DNA from 2 places in the Thiomicrorhabdus xiamenensis genome. Region 2 is predicted to be linked to the other one. Evidence: predicted binding sites of a transcription regulator. Region 2 holds the regulator's gene; the other holds the start of a gene.
The links. The regulator FNR, encoded in region 2, switches genes on or off when oxygen is low (the NO sensors DNR and NnrR bind a similar motif). The targets are predictions, from matches to a motif close to TTGATNTANATCAA.
Positions count from the first base shown of each region.

Region 1 (6,949 bases), 990 kb from region 2:
CATGCCTTCCATACCGCGAGCGGCTTTCCAGGCAAAACCAATTAATGCAACAATTGAAAGTACCAAGGCGCCGATAGAACCCCAAAGTACCCAGTCATTATTTAAATCACCCATGATGAACTCCTTTGTCACTAAAGTAGAGCTTAAGAAAGCAAAAAGGAGAGCCAGAACTCTCCTTTCTTACAGATCGCCTTATTGACCACCACCTAGCTGGTGGATATAAACCGCAAGACGTTTAACGTTAACATCCGCGTTTGGAAGACGCTCTTTGAAAGCCGGCATAATCGCTTGACGAGTACCTTCGATGTATTCGCCGTTTTTCTTAACATTTACACCGTTAGCGATTACGTTACGGATCGCATCGCGATCAGAGCTGAAACGCCATACCTGGTCAGTCAGGTTAGCTGCACCGGCTGGAGCCAAAGGCTTACCAGCAGGACCGTGACACGCAAGACACATACCTTTCGCATATACCGCTTTACCGGCTGCAAATTGAGGGTCGCTACCCTTACCTTCGGAAAGCGCGATAACATAATCGGTTACGTTATCGATCTCTTCGTCAGACAGGTTACCCATCATGCCGCGAGCAGGCATGTTACCGATACGACCGTTTTTAATCGACGCTTCGATTTGCGCTACCTGACCACCCCATAGCCAATCATCATCAGCCAAAACAGGGAAGTTAGGGTTACCCGCACCACCGGCACCGTGACAAGCCGCACAGTAATCACCGAAAAGTACTTTTGAAGTTGCTACCGCGTACTGACGCAGTTCATCATCTTTAAGGATATCGGCAACAGACATCGCAGCCAGCTGCTCTTCCTTATCGGCGAATTTAGCAACACGCCAGTCTTTCAGTACTTTGAAGTCTTCGTTGTACTCTTCGATGGCAGTCCATCCTGCCATACCTTTAGTGAACTCACCTGTTTTATCGGTCAAAGGAATAACCGGATAATACAAGGTGTAGAAGATAATCATGATGAAACCGGCATAGAAAGACAGCATCCACCACAGCGGCGGTGGGTTATCTAACTCACGCAGGTCCTCATCCCAAATGTGACCAGTATTGCCTTCGTCTGGCCAAGGGTTATGATTTGCCATTTTTTATTCTCCTCAGAATGATTCAATCATCTTCAAGGATTTTGTGTTTTTGCTCCTCCAGCTCTTTACGCTTGGATGGGCGCAGAGCCAGAGCAAAGGTAATCAACATACCGATAAACACTAAAACCGTGATGATCAGTCCAGCCCAGTCTTGGGTAGTCAATGCTGACCAGTCTGTGCTGAAGTAATGTTCCATACGACTCATTATTGACGGTAAACTTTACTGTCGTCCAGCTTAACCATCGTTCCCAACACCTGCAGGTACGCAACCATCGCATCCATCTCGGTATAACCTTCGATCGCTTTGTTCGCGTTTTCAATTTCCCAGTCAGAGTACGGAACCCCTAGAGTACGCATAACTTCCAGACGTTTCTTCATATCACGTTCCGTGCCGAAGAAATCTTCAGAAACCATACGATCCGCAAGCCATGGATAGGCAGGCATAACTGATTCAGGAACTAGATCCTGTGGACGCAACAAGTGCATTACGTGCCATTCATCAGAGTATTTACCACCTAGACGGGCCAGATCAGGACCAGTACGCTTTGAACCCCATTGCATAGGGTGATCGTACATAGATTCTGTCGCCAGAGAGAAGTGACCGTAACGTTCGCGCTCATCACGGAACGGACGAATCATTTGAGAGTGACAAATATAACAACCTTCACGAAGATAAAGATCGCGACCGGCTAGCTCAAGCGGCGTGTAAGGACGTACACCGTCGCCTGCTTTCCAATCTGCCAACATCGGCTTACCGTTCTTATCGAACTTGTATAGCGCCTTGTCAGCTACGATTTTACCGTTCTCATCTTCGGTAAAGGTACGTTCCCAAACTAGTTCAGGGAACTTTTCATTTTTCGCGTTACCGTATTTATCGGTCTGTTCTGTGTAATCTACAGCAGATTTAAGATAGAACAGAGGTACGATTTCAACAATACCCGCAATTGATACTGCCAGTGCAGTCGCCAGGAATAGGGCGAAAATATTACGCTCTAGACCATCCTGGATATTTTTTGGTTTGTCGTCATGATTTGACATGAGTTTGTGCTCCTCAACTCATTGATTCCAATCAGGGCGTCGGCCGAACCGACGCACAGGATGCCTAATAATTATGCAGTTGCTTCAACTGGCTTGGACGCACGAGCGTTAGCCATACGGATAGTCATTACTACGTTATAAAGCATGACCGCCGCACCGGTGAAGAACAATAGACCACCGAAAGCACGCATTGCATAGTATGGGTGCATAGCTGCAACCGATTCCGCAAAGGTGTAAGCCAAAGTACCGTACTCGTCATAAGCACGCCACATTAGACCCTGCATGATACCGGATACCCACATCGCAACGATGTAGAACACCGTACCGATTGTTGCCAACCAGAAGTGGAAGTTGATCAACTGCATAGAGTACATCTCGGTTTTCCATAGCTTCATTACCATGTGGTATAGAGCACCGATCGATACCATCGCAACCCAACCCAGAGCACCAGAGTGAACGTGGCCAACCGTCCAGTCAGTGTAGTGAGATAGCGCGTTAACCGTCTTAGCCGCCATTACAGGGCCTTCGAAAGTCGACATCGCGTAGAACGCCAAAGAGATAATCAAGAAGCGCAGAATATAGTCTGTACGCAGACGGTCCCAGGCACCTGACAGAGTCAGCATACCGTTAAGCGCACCACCCCATGAAGGAATGATCATCGCTAGTGAGATTACCGCACCAAGAGAACCCGTCCAGTCTGGAAGCGCCGTGTATTGCAAGTGGTGAGCACCCAACCATACATAACCGAACATCAGAGCCCAGAAGTGGATAACTGACAGACGGTACGAGTAGATAGGACGCTGCGCCTGCTTAGGCACGAAGTAATACATGATCGCAAGGAAACCGGCAGTCAGGAAGAAACCTACCGCATTGTGACCCCACCACCACTGAATCATCGCATCTTGAACACCGGCAAACATTGAGTAAGAACGGAACAACGAAACAGGAATTGCCAGACCATTTACAACGTAAAGGTAAGTGATCGCAATCATCATACCTAGGAAGAACCAGTTCGAAACGTATACGTGAGAGTGCGTCTCTTTGTTACGTGACGCGATGGTCATTACGAAGTTGAAAGTGTACATGGTCCAGACAACAGCGATCGCAATTGCCAGAGGCCACTCTTGCTCGTGGTACTCTTTACCGGTTGTCATCCCAAGAGAGATGGTAACAACCGTCGCCAGAAGACCGATTGTGAAAAGAATTGCAGTCCACCAGGCCATAGAGTTACTCCATAGCTTGACACCGTTGGTGCGCTGAACTGTATAGAATGCGGTAGCCATCAAGGTCATACCACCAAATGCAAAGATAACCGTGTTCGTATGCATTACACGCAAACGAGCAAAAGTGATTTCTGCGATGTCAAAGTTTAACGCTGGCCACGCAAGCTGTGATGCTGCAAAGGTACCCAAGAAAGTACCCAACACCAAAAAGACTATTGCGCCAACCGTTAAATACTTGACTACGCCATTATCGTATTGTGGCTTAGCTGTAGTATCCATTAGTCGGATTCCCCTAAATAAGTCAAAGTTTTGCCTAAATCAAACTACCTGTACCTTAAAAAAGGCACAGACTCCCCGTAGCTCGGAATTATAACGTTCAAAGAGCGCCTGTTACCAGTTTAAGACTATTGAAAATTAACCCGTATCAATTGCAATCCAAGCAATTCAAACAAAATCAACTATATTTCAATAACTTATAGAAAATTTGATTTAGACACCTCCAAAAAACCTCCGAATTATCCCAAACCCCGCCCTTTATTGCCCATTCAAAATATTTTATAAGTGCATATTAAAAAATTCTAATAAACCCTACACACGCGGAAAAAACCAACAACACCAGGTGTTCAAAAACCGATCTGATGGCATCTGACCTGGATTCAACCAAGCAAACCTATCAGAAATTTCATCACCCCAAACAACGCCCGAAAAATACCATTACAAAATAAAGGGTTTTACCTAAAAAACGACATGCCGGCTTAAAAAATTGCCCTATCAACAGCGTATTTATTAAATTTCAAGGTTTTGCGGTATCATATGGTGTTTTGATATTTTCAGGAAAAGAAGCGCATGCGAACGGCAACCATAAAGCGAGACACTTTAGAAACCCAAATCGAAATCAGCGTAAACCTGGACGGGCAAGGTGAAGCCAAATTAGATACTGGTGTACCTTTTTTCGAGCATATGCTTGATCAGATCGCCCGCCACGGCATGATCGACATAGACATCAAAGCCAACGGCGACTTGCATATCGATGATCACCATACGGTTGAAGACGTAGGCATCACCCTTGGTCAGGCCATCGCCAAAGCCGTGGGCGATAAAAAAGGCATCACCCGCTACGGTCACGCTTATGTCCCGCTGGATGAAGCGCTTTCCCGCGTGGTAATTGACCTGTCCGGCCGCCCGGGCTTGGAGTTCCACTGCGATTTCACCCGTGAACAGATCGGTACCTTTGAAACCCAGTTGGTCATGGAATTCTTTCAGGGCTTTGTCAACCACTGCGGCGCTTCTCTGCATATCGACAATATCCGCGGCATTAACGCACACCACCAGGCGGAAACCATTTTCAAAGCCTTCGGTCGTGCACTGCGCATGGCACTGAGTGCGGATGAACGCATGGCCGGGAAAATGCCGTCAACCAAAGGAAGTCTTTAATGGATCAAAAGTTAGTTGCCGTGGTCGATTACGGCATGGGAAACTTGCGCTCGGTGTCGAAAGCCGCCGAGCATATGGCCGACGCTCGCACTAAAATCGTTGTCACCCAGGATCCTCAAGTTATTGCAGATGCCGACTCGGTAATTTTCCCGGGACAAGGTGCCGCCAAGGCCTGTATGCAAGCTCTGACCGATACCGGCATGGTCGAACCAGTCAAACAAGCCGCTCAGGAAAAGCCTTTTCTGGGAATCTGCATGGGCTTGCAGGTTCTAATGTCACACAGCGCTGAAAACAATGGCGTTGATTGTCTGGATATCATTAAAGGCGACGTTACACAGTTTGATTTAAGCGGTCACCCTGAATTAAAAATGCCGCATATGGGCTGGAATCAGATTCACCAGACTCAAGACCACCCTCTGTGGCATGCCATCCCTCAGGACAGTCGTTTCTATTTTGTACATAGCTTCTATGTTTCTCCTGAAGACAAAAGCACCATTATTGGTGAAACAACGCATGGACAGACCTTTCCGTCGGTATTGAGTGCGCACAATATCTTTGCCATCCAGGCCCACCCGGAAAAAAGCGCCGAGCACGGTCTGCAACTGTTTAAAAATTTCCTTGAGTGGGATGGGCACTAAAAAGCCACCGTCACCACCAAACGACAAAGAATTAAGGTAAAAGCATGTTATTAATTCCTGCAATTGATTTAAAAGACGGCCAGTGCGTACGTTTGCGCCAAGGTGTTATGGAAGACGCAACCGTATTCTCGGGCGATATTGTCGCCATGGCTGAGCGCTGGGTTTCACAAGGCGCACGCCGCCTGCATATGGTCGACCTGAACGGCGCTTTTGACGGCAAACCGGTCAACGATTCGGCGGTTTATCAGGTTCGCGAAGCTTACCCGGATCTGCCGATTCAGATCGGCGGCGGTATTCGCGACCTTGAAACCATTGAAGCCTATCTTAAAGCAGGTGTCAGCTACTGCATCATCGGAACCAAAGCGGTACACAACCCGGAATTTGTTGCTGAAGCGTGTAAAGCCTTCCCGGGCCACATCATGGTCGGACTGGACGCCAAAGACGGCATGGTCGCTATCAACGGCTGGGCCGAAGTGACAGACTACGAAGTGAAAGCCCTCGCCAAACAATTCGAAAACGACGGTGTGGAAGCCATTATCTATACCGACATCGGCCGCGACGGCATGATGCAGGGCGTCAATATCGAAGCGACTCAAGCGTTGGCGCAAGCGGTCAATATTCCAATTATCGCTTCAGGCGGAATTACCAATCTGGACGACATCCGCAACCTTGCAACCATCGAAGCGGACGGCGTTACCGGTGCAATTACCGGGCGCGCCATCTACGAAGGCTCCTTGAATTTCCAGGAAGGCCAATCTCTATCCGATGAACTGGCGCCAAAGTAGGACAAACCGATATGAGTTTAGCTAAACGCATTATTCCCTGCCTGGACGTGGATGACGGCCGAGTCGTAAAAGGGGTGCAGTTTGTCGATATTCGCGACGCCGGAGATCCTGTTGAAGTTGCCAAGCGTTATGACGAACAGGGCGCCGACGAAATCACCTTCCTTGACATTACCGCGACGGCTCACGGCCGCGAGACCACAGTCCATATGGTTGAAGAAGTTGCCAGCCAGGTTTTTATTCCGCTGACGGTGGGCGGAGGCATTCGCAAAATCGAAGACATCCGCACTATGCTGAATGCCGGAGCCGACAAGGTGGCAATCAATTCGGCGGCCATCTACAACCCCGAGTTTGTTAAAGAGGCTTGCGACGCTTTCGGATCACAGTGCATTGTTCTGGCTATCGACGCTAAAAAAGTCAGCCTGCAAGGCGAAGCCGACCGCTGGGAAATCTTCACCCACGGCGGCCGCAAAGAGACCGGAATTGATGCGCTGGAATGGGCCGAGCGCATGGAAGCCTACGGAGCCGGCGAACTGCTGGTTACCTCGATGGATAAAGACGGCACCAAAAGCGGATTTGATCTGGAACTGATGCAGGAAATCACTTCACGAGTCAAAATTCCGGTTATCGCATCCGGCGGTGTCGGCAATCTACAACACTTGGTTGACGGCGTTAAACAAGGCGGTGCCGAAGCGGTATTGGCAGCCAGTATTTTCCACTTCGGCGAATTCAC
Region 1 is NZ_CP054020.1:218,610-225,558, reverse strand. It holds gene HQN79_RS01025 (hypothetical protein) at 1-114, opposite strand, end outside; gene ccoP (cytochrome-c oxidase, cbb3-type subunit III) at 193-1,101, opposite strand; gene HQN79_RS01015 (cbb3-type cytochrome c oxidase subunit 3) at 1,124-1,306, opposite strand; gene ccoO (cytochrome-c oxidase, cbb3-type subunit II) at 1,306-2,139, opposite strand; gene ccoN (cytochrome-c oxidase, cbb3-type subunit I) at 2,211-3,641, opposite strand; gene hisB (imidazoleglycerol-phosphate dehydratase HisB) at 4,209-4,796, shown strand; gene hisH (imidazole glycerol phosphate synthase subunit HisH) at 4,796-5,434, shown strand; gene hisA (1-(5-phosphoribosyl)-5-[(5-phosphoribosylamino)methylideneamino]imidazole-4-carboxamide isomerase) at 5,479-6,219, shown strand; gene hisF (imidazole glycerol phosphate synthase subunit HisF) at 6,231-6,949, shown strand, end outside.
Region 1: the regulator FNR is predicted to act here: its motif matches at 3,777-3,790, upstream of ccoN (cytochrome-c oxidase, cbb3-type subunit I).

Region 2 (6,949 bases):
AGGCGCGAACTTCTTCATCCTGCTTAATGAGAATAACGCCGCCGCGGTTATTTAAGTCGATCACCGTCGCTTTGGCTTTGCTCAGCTGTTTAATATTGGCAATCGGTTGGTTTTCCGGTTTGGCGTTTAGGATATCATCCAGTCCCATCTTCTGAATTTTCTGCGCGGCCAGATGGTTGGCAAATTCGCATGCCTCGGACAGGGACGCGCCTTCGGATAGCTTACTTAGTAAACCTGCATTAAATGTATCCCCGGCGCCAAGGGTATCGACAACCGGGTTGACCGGCAATGCCGGCAGGTGTTCGACTTTCGCGTTGAGCGCTTTATACCAGACACCTTTGGCACCCCAAGTACAGACCAGCTGACTGTTTGGAGCCAACTTGGCAATGTCGTTCAGCAACTCTTCACCGTTGTTGAAGCCTTTGGCTCCAGCATAGTGATGCGAAAAGATAATCAGGTTGGCTTGATGGAAAAGCGATTCAATATTTTCGCGCGGTTTTTCTACTTCCATTGAGATCGGTTGATTATCAAGGAAGGTTTTACTGATATTGAGCATTCCTTGCAGATTATCGACATTGCGTCCTTCAAAGTGAATCCAGTCATACTCTTCGATTTCGATTTTGGCAAAAAAATCAAAGCTGACTTCCGGCAGATCGCGATAGTGGACGATTGTGCGGCTACCATTATGGGCGTTAAGAGTCACGATGGAGTTTGGCGTACTGCCTTGAATAAACTTTTGGATATGTGTGCAGTCAATGCCGCGCTCCTGCATCCCTGTGATGAGCTGTTTTGATTCCGTATCGGTTGCGCTTGTTGAGCAAATTGCCGCTTCGTGACCGAGTTGGTTAAGGACGTAAAGCATGTTGTTTACATTGCCGCCGACTCTGTTTTCTCGACTAATGGCTCGGATCTCCTGATCCTCTTTAGGGTGTTGCTCAACGGTAAAAATTGTATCCAGTACGGCATTCCCGATTGCCAGAAATTTTGCCATTTCCTTAATCCTTTATTAAAAAAGTTTATCCGATGTTACTGTTTGCCCAATTTTAACATAAGCGTCATTTGAGAGAATTTTTGCCTGAAAAAAATCTTTTAACTCTTGACAAAAATAAAAGTGAATAAAATTTTTGTATTGACTTGACAAGGAGGTGTTTTATTTAGTATTGGCTCGAAACAGGTTTTATTTTTGTTATATAAGTTATTGAAAATAAAGGGAATGTTTTTTGTGTTCGGAAAATGGGCTGGTGGTGGGGGACTTGTGTGTTTTTCCACAGAAACTGTGGATAACTTTGTGAGTAATTATGAAATAAGTGCTTTAAACGCAGGAAATTACAAGGGTGTTAAACTGCTGATTAAAAAATAGTCACATTACCTTTTTATAATATAAATTCCTTAAGAACTATGAATAAAGTCTTGAGTAAGTATTTATGTGTATATAGAATAATCATATAATTTTTTTAGTGATTCGTATTTTTAAAAGGGATACAATCAAAACTTGATTAAGGACAATTAAGTAGACGGTTCTATGAAAGAAGTTAAGTCAGCCTTTAATGTCAGCTGCAAAAACTGCGGTTTGCAAAAAGTGTGTTTCCCTACTGGTTTGCGCCGCGAAGACGTAGATCGTTTGGATGATATTGTGGACAGACGCTCACCTTTAAAGAAAGGTCAGCATCTCTTTGAAGCCAGTGATAAGTTCAGCGCACTGTTTGCGATACGAGCCGGAGTGATAAAGCTTTATTCGTTCACGGATAGCGGTGAAGAGATTGTACACGGCTTCTACCTGCCGGGCGATGTTCTCGGAATCGATGCTTTGGGCAGTAAACAGCATCAATATAGTGCTGTCGCGCTTGATACCACCAGTGTTTGTACCCTTCCTTTTGAAAAATTCACCGAACTGACTGAATCGATTCCGAATCTGAACCAACAGATGCTTAATGCAATCAGTAAAGAAGTTCTGGATGGTCGAATGCATTCGGAACTCTTGATTCGCCGCAATGCAGATCAAAGGGTTGCTCAGTTTGTTTGGAATATGTCCGAGCGTTACCGTAACCGTGGTTATGCCAGTGATGAATTCAGATTAAGCATTCTGCATCGTGATGTGGCCGTGTATTTGGGATTAACGCCAGAGACGGTATCTCGCATTCTCGCTAAATTTCATGCAGAAAATATCGTTACCTGGAAGAAGAAAGAAGTCATGATTCATGATATGCAGCGTCTGATGCATATCGCCGGCGTGCACTCAAGCTGTGATTCATGCAAAGCAACGGCGTAATTCCGCTTTTCATTTGGTAATTGAAGTTGATTCAGAACAAGAAAGCATGGCTGTTTTATGTTCTAATAAGGATTGTGAAGGCGTTGAGTGTTTGAAAGGTTTTCTCAACGGTTTTTCATAATGTAGCCCGCTTACCCGGCAAATCTGCCGGGATTTTTTTGTCTGATACTTTTGTCTTTTTTGTCAGTATGCTTGTGGATGATTTTTAATCTCCAGCTTGTATCTTTGCTTCTCTAGCACAAATTCTAAATTTTCAACCATCTTAGCAAAATAGGTAGATAAATTTTACCTGTAGTTTTCTTTATGACTAGGCTCTGCGGCATTAACTTGATTTATATCAAGTAGTTAAAACTGTCTTTTTTTCTGTTGCGCTGTTTGCGCTAAGACGCTTATTTTTTAAAGTTTAATGCGGTATAGTGTCGAATAACTGATAATCACTGGATAGTTAACTGTTAACGTTATATTTTTAAAGGGGTTCTGAATAATGAAGAAATACGCTAAACTTTTTGCCACGGCCTTGATGGGCTCAGCTTTGATCGGCTGTAGTGCCACACCGGAAGTGAACGATAATTACCAATACAGTGAGCCTAAAGCTGATGGTGCCGCTTCAACAACTCAAAGTGCTGCCGATCAAGGCGCTCAGAGCGGTGCAACCGATCTTGACGCAGGCAAAAAAGCACTGACGCCGGAACAGATGAAGGCGCTATTGAGCGGTAAAGTGATTTATTTTGAATATGACCGTTCGGACATTGGTACCGAATATTATGACATTATCAAAATGAACGCTGAATACTTGAGTCAGAATCCACAAGCCAAGCTGACAATCGCAGGGCACTGTGACGAGCGTGGTTCTCGTGAATATAACCTTGCGCTTGGTGAACGCCGTGCTTTGTCGGTTAAAAATGCGATTATGGCCGAAGGGGTCAGTGCAAACCGTATTAATGTTATAAGCTTTGGTGAAGATATGCCGGTTGACGAAGGCCATTCAGAAGCGTCATGGTCGAAAAACCGTCGTGCGGAATTTAATTATTAATTCGTTTTCGCGCTAAAATATCAGCCAAACTTGTAATAAAACCCCTCTTTGACTGTAAAAGAGGGGTTTTTTTGTAACTCCATTTTCTTAAGGTTTTCTATGACAAAGAGTGCTCCGAAAGTAAATTATCTCAAAGACTATCAAACGCCTGCATTCACCGTTGATTCGGTGTTTCTTGAGTTTCTGCTTCAGCCAGAAGCGACGCAGGTAACCAATCGTATGCAGATAGGGCGTTTGCGCGCTGGCGATCTGTGGCTTGATGGTGAGAGTTTGGATTTACTCTCGGTGCATTTGGATGGCGAAGATGTTACCTCCCAATGTCGAGTTGAAGAAACCGGACTGAGCCTTTCAACCGATAAGGAACAGTTTGAACTGGAAATTGTGACCCGGATTAACCCGGAGAAAAATACCGCATTGGAAGGTCTGTATCGGACGAGCGGTAATTATTGCACCCAGTGCGAGGCGGAAGGCTTTAGGAAAATCACATACTTCTTTGATCGTCCCGATGTGTTAAGTGTCTTTACGACCAAGGTGGTTGCCGATAAATCGCAAAATCGCTACCTTTTGGCTAACGGTAATCTAACCGAGTCCGGTGATTTACCTAACGGGCAACATTACGCAGTGTGGCAGGATCCTTTCAAAAAACCGTGCTATCTGTTTGCGTTAGTTGCCGGTAATCTGGAAAAAATTTCCGATACTTTCCGTACACAAGACGGGCGGGATGTTGCTTTGGAAATCTATGTCGAACCACGCAATATCGATAAGTGCGAGCATGCGATGGAATCGCTTAAGCGCTCTATGGCGTGGGATGAGAGCCGTTTCGGACTGATCTACGATTTGGATATCTATATGATTGTCGCGGTGGACGATTTTAATATGGGCGCGATGGAGAACAAGGGGTTGAATGTTTTTAACTCCAAATTTGTTCTTGCCAAGCCGGAGAGTGCAACTGACGTCGATTACGAGGGAATCGAAGCGGTGATCGGCCACGAATATTTTCATAACTGGACCGGAAACCGTGTCACCTGTCGCGATTGGTTTCAGTTGACTTTGAAAGAGGGCTTGACGGTTTTCCGTGATCAGGAGTTTACCGCGGATATGCTCTCCCCGGCGGTCAAACGAATTGAAGATGTTAAGCGATTGCGCTCCAATCAGTTTCCTGAAGATGCCGGACCCATGTCGCATCCGATCCAGCCGCAGTCTTATATTGAAATGAATAACTTCTATACCATGACGGTGTATGAAAAAGGAGCGGAAGTAGTTCGCTTGTATCATACGCTGCTTGGTGAAGGCGGTTTCCGTAAAGGTATGGATCTGTATTTCGAGCGTCATGATGGTCAGGCGGTCACTGTTCAAGATTTCCGTAACGCCATGGCGGATGCCAACGGTGTGGATCTGCAGCAGATGCATAACTGGTACGTCCAGTCGGGTACGCCTGTTCTGAAGATCGAGAGTGAGTATGATGCTCAGATGCAGACTTTAACGGTGAACTGCGAGCAGAGTTTACCCGAGACAGAAGATTTCAAGCCGTTGTTGATACCGATCGGTTTCGGGATGTTGAATTCCGAAGGTCATTCTTTGCAACTGCAGCCGATTGAAAGCCATTTGCAGACGGTTGAATTGCGCAGTGAGACCAATGCGGTCTTGAAAATGACGAAAGCGCAGCAGCAGTTCGTTTTTAACGGCGTGCAGACTCAGCCCATATTGTCGCTTTTGCGCGGGTTCTCTGCGCCGGTGAAACTGAGTTACGATTACAGCGATCAGGAGTTAGCGCTGCTGGCTTCTGCCGATGAAGACAGTTTTGTCCGTTGGGAGGCGATGCAGACTTTGTTGTTAAGAACGGTACAGGCCAAGGTAGCGGCTTTGAAATCGGTCGAAGAGTACGCTGTTCCGCAGTTGCTTGTCGATACTGCCGAGAAGCTGTTGCTTGATCATTCTCTGGATCCGGCGCTGGTAGCGATGAGTCTGACGTTGCCTGAGTTAGGTTATATCGGTGAGCAGTACCGAGAGGTTGATGTGGATGCGATTCACCAAGCGCATAATTGGCTTAAAAATGGCCTGGCGCAAGCGCTGCAGGATGAATGGCGCAACACCTACTTACGCATGCAGGATGATTCCGAATACCGTTATGATAAACGACAGATAGCCGAGCGTATGCTTAAAAATGTTGCGCTGGCGTACCTTGGTTGTCTTGCGCAACATCAGGAACGCGTGTTTGAGCAGTATCGTGCTCAGCATAATATGACCGATGTGCTTGCAGCGATGAAAATCATGCTTCATCAAGGTCATTCGCAAACGGATCAGGCATTGCAGGATTTCTACCAAAGATGGCGAGGGGATAATCTGGTGATTGATAAATGGTTTGCCATGCAAGCCGAAACACAAAACGAGACGGCGCTGGAAAAAGCACAGAGCCTGTTGTCGCACCCGGACTTCTCATTGACGAATCCAAACAGGGTTCGTAGTCTTCTGGGCGTTTTCGCGCGTCTGAATCTGGTCGGGTTCCATCGTGCGGACGGAGCCGGCTATCAGATGGTGGCTGAGCAGATTATCAAAGTCGATGAGTTAAACCCACAGATTGCCGCTCGATTGCTCGGGCCTTTCACGCACTGGAAACGCTACGATGCTGAGCGTCAGAAGTTGATGCGTGCGGCTTTACAGCGTATCCTCGATCGAGATAATGTTTCCAAAGATGTATATGAAATTGCGAGCAAGTCTTTAGCTTAAGTGCATTGGGATAAGGTATCGGAGCTGGAAAGATGATGAAATTGAAGCGTAAAAGTTGGCTGCTGGTCTTGTCTTTGAGTTTAAGTTACTCATCGGCAACTTTTGCCTTTAGTTTGGGAGAACTGTTCGGTTTCGGTTCCGATTCTTCCTCTGAGAAAAAGTCGCAGCACAATGAGGCGAAAGCAGAGCAAAGCCCAGAAGCGATGCAGAGCCAGCTGCAACAGATTGACCAAGAGATTCTTATCCTGCGGGCCGAATTGGCGATCAAAAACGGTGATATCAAATCATTACGGCAGTATGTGGAGCAACTGGAAAACGCAGGTGTTTTGCCGATATACGAAGCCCGTGTCGAGCAGCTAAAGCGCTATCTGAAACGTGAAAAAGGAATGCCAAGCCTATTTGAATTTTTGGGGTTGCAGGGGAGTTCTTTTGAATTTGATCTGCAAAACCCGGATGCGACGATTGCGCTGGTGTTACCGATGAGCGGAGACTATCGACGAGCCGGGTCGCGAATTCTTCAAGGAATGGAGCAGGCTTTGCAGCGTCTGGGCTACAAAGGGCAGTTGGTACGTTTCGACACGGAAGAGTACGGCAGCTTGTTTTCCCTGTGGGAGCGGCTGAAGCATTATCAGCCCGATCTGATAATCGGGCCTCTGAAAAAGCTTAATATCGAGGCATGGCACGATCTACAGACCGGAATCCCGACACTTTACTTGAATGATGCGCCGCTGCATTATTTTTCCAATGAGAAGTCGCTGTCACCGGGACGATCCGGCGGATTGTCAAAGTTGGTGAATCACATTCATGAGAACTTCCACAGAGGCGCTCTGATGTTGGTGAAGGATGGCGATAAGGCGATGGGATTGGTGGATGAGTTTGCCGTTCTGAATGCGCAATCTGCCAATCCTGTTCCGTTTGAT
Region 2 is NZ_CP054020.1:1,824,175-1,831,123, reverse strand. It holds gene HQN79_RS08485 (PfkB family carbohydrate kinase) at 1-991, opposite strand, end outside; gene fnr (fumarate/nitrate reduction transcriptional regulator Fnr) at 1,523-2,269, shown strand; gene pal (peptidoglycan-associated lipoprotein Pal) at 2,754-3,302, shown strand; gene pepN (aminopeptidase N) at 3,402-6,029, shown strand; gene HQN79_RS08465 (penicillin-binding protein activator) at 6,062-6,949, shown strand, end outside.